One region of the Peribacillus sp. NPDC055009 genome, then DNA from elsewhere that is predicted to be linked to it. Evidence: riboswitches for the same ligand, from Rfam matches in the RefSeq annotation. Region 1 holds a riboswitch; the other holds the start of a gene.

The links. A riboswitch is a leader RNA that binds a small molecule or an ion and turns the genes downstream of it on or off. The one in region 1 is predicted to bind thiamine pyrophosphate.
Region 2: linked by a shared signal. The riboswitch ahead of thiC (phosphomethylpyrimidine synthase ThiC) and the one ahead of tenA (thiaminase II) in region 1 are both predicted to bind thiamine pyrophosphate.

The regions. Positions count from the first base shown of each region.
Region 1 is NZ_JBSGVZ010000012.1:29,615-33,833, forward strand. It holds gene ACWF5P_RS17760 (protein kinase domain-containing protein) at 276-1,004, opposite strand; gene ACWF5P_RS17765 (MFS transporter) at 1,424-1,783, shown strand; TPP riboswitch at 2,169-2,298, shown strand; gene tenA (thiaminase II) at 2,434-3,117, shown strand; gene ACWF5P_RS17775 (ECF transporter S component) at 3,132-3,716, shown strand; gene ACWF5P_RS17780 (ATP-binding cassette domain-containing protein) at 3,729-4,219, shown strand, end outside.
Region 2 is NZ_JBSGVZ010000016.1:24,888-29,106, reverse strand. It holds partial or broken gene ACWF5P_RS20305 (DUF3231 family protein) at 1-392, shown strand, start outside; gene thiC (phosphomethylpyrimidine synthase ThiC) at 684-2,462, opposite strand; TPP riboswitch at 2,598-2,712, opposite strand; gene ACWF5P_RS20295 (HAD family hydrolase) at 2,829-3,617, opposite strand; gene ACWF5P_RS20290 (histidine phosphatase family protein) at 3,753-4,219, opposite strand, start outside.

The DNA of each region.
Region 1 (4,219 bases):
TAACATAAATGAAAAAAAATTATAGTACTTATTAGTAAGGTTTATACTGTGACTATGTTAGGCTAAGTAATAACAAGTTTTAAAACCAAAATAAAAGAGGTGAAAGATATGCTGAAGAAAATAATGAAAAAAATCAAACAGCTTTCCCAAGGCAGCAGTGAGCGAAGACATGGTCATTATCGCCGAGGTAGCAGCAGCAGCAGCAGCCGAGGCTACAAAAGGTATCCCATGAGTGGAAGTGACCGCTACAAGAGAAAAGGGCGCGGCAGTAGCAGCTAATTCAGTTTCTTTGACTTCAATGCAGCCTGCAGGTCCATTGAGATTTCTTTAATATCTGAATAAGGTTCTTGGATGCTTAATAACCTGTTCAGTAAATGCACGGTTTCTTTTTCTAACGAAAGCTCTTCTGTCCAAGGAAGAGTCTTTTTACTTTTGGAGGCGTACGTCGTATAAAGTACATATAGAAGTATTTCCCCCAAGTCGTAAAAATCCTGCCTTTTCAGCTGCAACATGGATTCTTTAGTAAAATCGGCCGAATTGATCTTTTTAGACAAACCAAAGTCTATCAAAATGGGCTGATTGTTCTTTAGTAAAATATTTGGTATACGTAAATCTTGATGGGAAATGTCATGGTCATGTAGATAAGATACTAAACCGACCAGCTCATCCAGAAAAAATAGAGACTCTTTCTCATTGAATGTTATATGATTCATGAAAATATGGTCTTCCAAATTATCTCCTTCTATGAAATCCATCACAAAATAAACATTTCCCTCATGTGAAAATTTATCGTGAAATTTGGGGATGTTTTTGTGGTTTAACATTCGTAAAATGGAAATTTCATTTTCAAACTGCTTCAGCTCTTTTTTGCTGCGGCGTTTACTTTTCCGGAGTTGCTTGATCACTATATTTTCTTTTTTTTTCAAATCATTGCAAAGATAAATAATACCGTAGCTTCCTGTTCCGATTACAGCTTTTACCTCGTAACGGTAATTCAAAACCACTCCTTTTTTTAAAGGTATATCCACGAAAAATTGGTAGAACTTTCTAAATGTACGCAAAATTGAAACTTTCCTCACCACTTTCATCTATTCAAGTCAAGAACAAAAAAGTCCGTTATTAATTAAGCTGGAAATATGAATGAACATGGTTAGTTTAACACTGATTTTTGATAATGCGGTAATGAAAGTCATTTTATAATAAATATAAGAAAAACAAGAACTTTAGCATGGTCGATGAAGTGCTTAACAAACCGATGCAAGTAGCCGTCAATGCGGTTAACAAGTAATTTTAATAGTTGAATAGGGAGGGGGGCCGTCATGGGCAGTCCGGATACGGCCTTTAATCCAGTTTATCTTTCAATCTTATATCGGGAATAGGACAAATTGGCGGATCGTTAATTGGAGGGTACTTCGTTGGGAAAATAGGCCATAGAAGAGTACTTTTATCCCTCTGTGCAATGGGTACTGTTTGTTTTGTCATATTAGGTTTGACCTCAAATGCAGCAGCCTTATATATTCTGATCGCTTTTGGAGGTGCCTGTACAGTCGGCACGATGAATTTGGCTAATACGTATATATCCGAGTATTATCCCCGGGAGATAAGGTCCACCGGGATAGGTTGGGCCTTGGCTTTTGGTAGAATTGGCGCGATTGTTGCCCCGACATTAATAGGATTACTGCTGGCTGCAAACTATTCACCACAAAATGCATTCATGGCCTTCACTGTTCCGAGCATAATGGCTGCCTGGGCGTTATGTGAAAGAGAAGTATGGCAGCTATGATAAACTACAGATCGAGCAAAATATTAAAACGAAAAGCAACATCGAATGTATAATATTGTTTTTTAGAGAATAAACGAATTCACGAGTAAAGTAGCTAAACTCACGAGTAAAGCAGCAGAAATCCCAAGAAAAATCAATTTCACGAGTAAAGCAGCTGAATTTACGAGTAAACCGGCCAAATTCACGAGTAAAAGAGTAGAATTCACGAGGAAATTACGTAATGAAACCCATTGATTAAAGTGCCGTTAAACTGCCGGGTAAATGGTGTATATGCAAGATTGAAAGGTTAGTAACCCTAAATCATTAAGTTGAAAACTTTTTCTAATACGTTTGACAATTGGATTTATCGTGTTAATATAAAGGCAAATGAAATTTAATATACAATTTGTACCACTAGGGGTGCTTTAAAGGTGAAAGTTGATTTTTACCGCAGAAGCTGAGATTAAAGTATGACTTTAAGACCCTTAGAACCTGATCTGGTTTATACCAGCGTAGGGAAGTGGGGTCTGGAACAATACGTTTCTGTATTATTTCAAGTACAACCACTTTCTTTACGTTTAAGAAAGTGGTTTTTTGTTTGCAAAAAAAGGGGTGATAAAAGTTTTTTTTCGTAATATTCATTCAAAAAATATAATTTGGAGGTAATGGTCATGAAGTTTTCAGAGGAAATTCGTCAGGAAGTGGATCACATTTGGGAAGCTAGCTTTAATCACCCGTTTGTTTCAGGAATAGGAGATGGCACATTGCCATTGGAGTGTTTCCGTTTCTATGTTATGCAAGATTCCTATTATTTATCTCATTTTGCTAGGGTTCAAGCTTTAGGAGCAGTTAAAGCTACTGATTTACATACAACAAGCAGGCTTGCCGGCCATGCACAAGGAACATATGAAGCGGAGTTGAAGCTTCATGAGAATTTTTCTGAGAGATTAGGGATCACAAAAGAAGAACGGGATAATTTCAAACCAGCCCCGACCGCTTATGCTTATACTTCCCATATGTATCGTGCGGCTTATTCGGGACATTTAGGAGATGTTATTGCAGCTATCTTGCCGTGTTACTGGCTTTATTATGAAATAGGTGAAAAGCTGCAAGGGTGCATGCCGGAGGAGCCGATTTATCAAGAATGGATAGCGGCTTACGGAGGGGAGTGGTTCCGCACTTTGGTGGAAGAACAAATTGCGAGGCTTGATGAGATTGCTGAAAAAGTGACAGACGAAGATAAGGAAAGAATGAAAGAGCATTTTATCCTCAGCAGCCAATATGAATACTCATTTTGGGAAATGGCTTATCGTTTAGAGACATGGCCTGTGCATAAGGAAACACTAGAAGTATAAAGGGGAATGAAACAATGAAAAAAGGTTTGAAATTAACGGACATATTGGTCACGATCGTGATTGCGGTAGCATTTGGAATCGTTTATATCCTTTGGGGTTCGATTTATTATTCCGTTAAACCGTTAGGATTACATCTGGATCAACTTATTTATGGAATGTGGTTTATAGCTGGCCCCGTCGCCTTCTTAATTTTACGGAAACCGGGTGTGGCACTTTTGGCGGAGATAGCTGCAGCTTCCGGGGAGTTCTTCCTTGGTTCACCATGGGGGCTGACCGTACTGTTATATGGGGTGGTACAAGGTTTGTTCGCGGAACTGGTGTTCATGGCTTTCAAATATAAAAAATTCAATATGCCGGTGGCCGTTTTAGCTGCGATAGCTTCCTGCCTGGCATCAGTTATTATGGATTTTGCATACGGGGAAATAGGTGCGCTTTCAACCTGGAATCTATCGTTATTCATGATAGCGAGGTTTGTGGGTTCCATATTCTTTGCAGGTGTGACCGCTTATTATCTAGTTAAAGTCCTGGAAGCAACAGGAGTAACAAATCTTGTGCGTCCGGTTTCAAATAAAGATTATGCAGAACTGGATCAAAAGTAGAGGTTGAGGGCCATGGAACCAATCGTTTCTGTTGAAAAGTTAAGAATGAAATATCCCGGTGATGAATCTTTGATATTCAAGGACCTATCATTAACGTTTGATCAAGGAGAAAAAGTGCTATTGTTGGGGCCATCAGGTTGTGGTAAGTCGACCCTTTTACAAGTGTTAAGCGGATTGATTCCGAATTCCATCGAAGTACCGATGAAAGCGGAAAAATTGAAATGCCCTTCTTCGTGGGGGTATGTTTTTCAAGATCCTGATAGTCAGTTTTGCATGCCATTTGCCGATGAGGAAATTGCCTTCGTCCTTGAGAATCTTTCCGTCCCTAAAGAAGAAATGAAAGAGAAGATTCAAAATCATTTCCGTAAAGTAGGATTGAACCTGGGCCATACAAGTATTGAAACATTATCAGGCGGGATGAAACAGCGTCTGGCAATCGCTTCAGTATTGGCCCTTGAACCAGAAGTGATATTTTTAGATGAGCCAACCGCCATGCTTGATCC
Region 2 (4,219 bases), on a different contig from region 1:
AATCATACTGGCGACAAGGACCTGCATAAATTACTTGTTGAAGTGATCAATCAAGGGAAACAGGAACATGACCAACTTGAATCATTATTAAAAGAAAATAACGTAGGACTGCCTCCGTCACCACCTAAAAGGCCTAAAGCTAATTTGGAGGATATTCCAGTCGGGGCACGTTTTCAAGATCCTGAAATCTCTGCTTCAGTATCAATCGATATTAATGCAGGATTAGTTGCTTGCAGCCAAATCATGGGTCAATGCATCAGAGAAGATATTGCACAGATGTTCGCACAATTCCATACGAATAAAGCTGCATTGGGTGCTGAATTCCTAAGATTGAATAAGGAAAAAGGCTGGCTGTCCCTCCTCCACTTCATATTAATAAAACAAGCATGTAAATATAATGAAATATCCCCTAATCATGTTGACATCGTGATTGGATGCCCAACATGATTAAGGGGTTAATTCCGATAATGAAAGGACGATTAAGGAATCATTACCATTGCAGACTTTCGATTAAGTGGCACTTTGTGCATTGTTGACTATAATCAGTTTTTACAAATTCATGATTACACTTCTCGCGAAAAATGTTCAGCTCCCTTTTCAGCTGTTCCAATTGAGTTTCCAACTGTTTCATTTCAACTTTTATTTGGATTACCCGATTCATCGAATTCTCCCTCTCATCGGAATCATAAATAGATTTCCCCGTCCGTTTTCCTAAATTCATTCGCTTTTTCTTTAAGACCTTCATCGATTACCGACTCAAAGCCCAGACCCTTTTCCTTCGCCAAATCACGGATGTCTTGAGAAATCCTCATACTGCAGAATTTGGGTCCGCACATTGAACAGAAATGGGCTGTCTTGGCACCTTCAGCCGGTAGTGTTTCATCGTGATATTCAACTGCCCTTTCAGGATCGAGGGAAAGATTGAATTGATCTCTCCAACGAAATTCGAATCTAGCCTTCGAAAGGGCATCATCCCGTTTTCGTGCCTGGGGGTGGCCTTTAGCAAGATCAGCTGCGTGGGCTGCAATTTTATAAGTAATGACCCCTACACGAACATCCTCTTTATTCGGAAGCCCCAAATGCTCTTTCGGTGTCACATAACAAAGCATGGCCGTTCCAAACCATCCAATCATGGCAGCACCAATCGCAGAAGTGATATGATCGTATCCAGGAGCTATATCCGTTGTCAATGGTCCCAGGGTATAGAATGGTGCTTCTTGACAGACTTCCAGCTGCTTATCCATATTTTCTTTAATCAAATGCATCGGTACGTGACCGGGTCCCTCCACCATGACTTGAACATCGTGCTTCCAAGCAATCTTCGTCAGTTCCCCAAGTGTTTCCAATTCAGCGAATTGAGCCTCATCGTTTGCATCTGCAATGGAGCCAGGACGGAGGCCGTCACCTAATGAGAAAGAGACATCATACGCCTTCATGATTTCACAAATCTCTTCAAAGTGAGTATAGAGAAAACTTTCTTGGTGGTGGGCCAAGCACCATTGTGCCATGATGGAGCCCCCCCGGGAAACGATTCCCGTAACTCGCTTTGCTGTCATGGGAATGTATCGCAAAAGCACTCCGGCGTGTATCGTGAAGTAATCCACACCTTGCTCAGCCTGCTCGATTAATGTATCCCGGAAAACTTCCCAATTTAAATCTTCCGCGACTCCATTCACTTTTTCCAATGCTTGATATATCGGAACCGTCCCAACTGGCACAGGAGAATTCCTGATAATCCATTCCCGGGTCGTGTGAATATTCTTACCGGTGGAAAGATCCATTATGTTGTCTGCACCCCAACGTGTAGCCCAAGTCATTTTCTCCACTTCTGCTTCAATCGATGAACTAACAGCGGAATTTCCAATATTCGCATTTATTTTCACATGAAAATTACGTCCAATGATCATGGGCTCACTTTCAGGATGGTTAATATTTGCCGGAATGATCGCCCTCCCGCTAGCTACCTCATCTCTTACAAAATCAGGGGCTACATTTTCCCTGATCGAGATGAATTCCATCTCAGGAGTTATGATACCTTTTCGGGCATAATGGAGCTGGGTTACGTTTTGCCCTTTTGCTGCACGCAATGGTTTTCTTTTCAATCCCGGAAAAATTTCTGCTTTCGTTTGTGACTCTTTTTTATACCCGTTATCTTCGGGCTTTATTTCACGCCCTTCATACTCTTCAACATCTTCCCTTTCCAGAACCCAGCTGCGTCTAATCGGGGCAAGACCTTTATGAATATCAATGGGATATTCTGAATCCGTATAAAAGCCGCTTGTGTCATATACTCGTAAAGGCGGATTCTCCTCTTCGCCGAATGAACCTGTAGTCGGACTTAGCTTAATTTCACGCATGGGCACCCTAATATCGGGTCTAGATCCCTCAACATACACTTTTTTACTCCCGGCAAAACTGGACATAATTGAAACGTTCATGTCATTTACTGAATTACTCATCATGATTTCATTTCTCCTTTTTAAGTTCATTTAAAAAGGACAAAATCCAATCCATTTCGCACGAAAAAGCCAGATCTCATATTTAAGACCTGGCTAACGTTAGTATGGCTACAGAAATGACCAATTGAAATGTCATTGTTTAGTAGATTCTAACTTCCCCACGCTGGTATGAACCAGATCAGGTCCTGAGGGTTAAGAAGCTTAAGCGCTTCTCTCTCAGCCCAACTTTTATTGGACACCCCTAGTCTGAATAATTTAATTGATTACAGGGTAACTATATCTCACCCATTTCATTCTGTAAATAATTTGAAAGACCTAATATTTTCATTACAACTATCAAAAATTTATTATTTGAAGAAGAGCCGTTAATTAATTTCCCAGGCTCTCAAGGATAGGGTAAAGCTCCTCTAAATGCTTGATTTCATAGGTTGGAATCACTTCATTCCGTTCCTTATCATGGCGATTTATCCAAACCGACTTTATGCCTACCCGTGATGCTCCAAGGATATCCGTCATTAAATTATCGCCGACCATCAATACTTCATCCTTATCAAGCTCCATGATCCCCAAAGCATGCTCAAAAATGGAGGCATCCGGTTTACCTCTTCCAAATGCGCCTGAAATCACGATTTGGTCGAAATAAGGAACCAGTTCAGGCGTAATTTCAAGTTTGGTATTTTGCAGCTCAGGAGATCCGTTCGTAAGCAATAGCAACTTATACTTCCCTTTTAATTCATCCAGAACACGGAATGTTTCTTCATAGATAAATGGCTTTTTGCGTCTCTCCGCAGGGAAACGTTCTGCCAGTTCAAGTCCAAATTCCGGGTCATCGATCCCTAATGCCAATAACCCTCTCGTCCACGCTTCTTTCCGATAAGCCGGTGCAATCCCGGCCATCTTCCTGAATTCATCATGATCATCCTGAAAATTTCCCCATAGCCCCTCAAATGGGTTGATTCCGATCATTTGGGTGAATGCATATGTATCGTAAGAAGAATAAAGCTCACGCGCTTCCTTTCGCACAGCTTCTTCAAAATCGTCGACATTCAGATCATATTTCTCCTTGGCCACTTCACATGTGGCCACAAAAGCCTCTTTTACACTTTTCTGATCCCATAGTAATGTATCATCTAAATCAAAAAAAACTGCCTTCAGCAAAATGTCCACCCCTCTTTCCCTATTATTGAATTCGTAAAAATTACACTATTACAATAATAAACCACAACCAATAAAAAAAGAATAACTATTCGGAAAATGACTTACCTTTTCTAGTGGGAAACCCTTATCCACTTATCATCTTTCAAATACATACAGCTTTCCATTACTGGCAATCTTGAATTTGGGACCGGTGAACCCCCGTCGGATCAGCTCTTTCCTCATATATACCATGAGGGCGGCATGACTCACGATCAAAACATCCCTTTCCCCCTTTGCAAAGACTTCATCCAATACTTTATTGATCCTTCGCTCTGCGATCTTAATTTCCGCCCTTGTCTGCTTGTTTAACACCGAGCAGCAGCGAATCCAGATAGCCCAAAGGATGAATGGCAGCTTTACCCTTCCTTTAAGAGGCGGGGAAGGTATTTCCCGCAGCTCCTCCATCCGGTGAACCGGACCTGGATAGATATGTTCCGCTGTCTTGACAGCTCTCGACATATCACTGCAATAACACTCCTCCCATTCCTCCGCGCCAAATAAAGTCGTTCCATAAATAATATCCGCTGCATCATAGTCCTTAAACCATTGCTTCATATCATCCG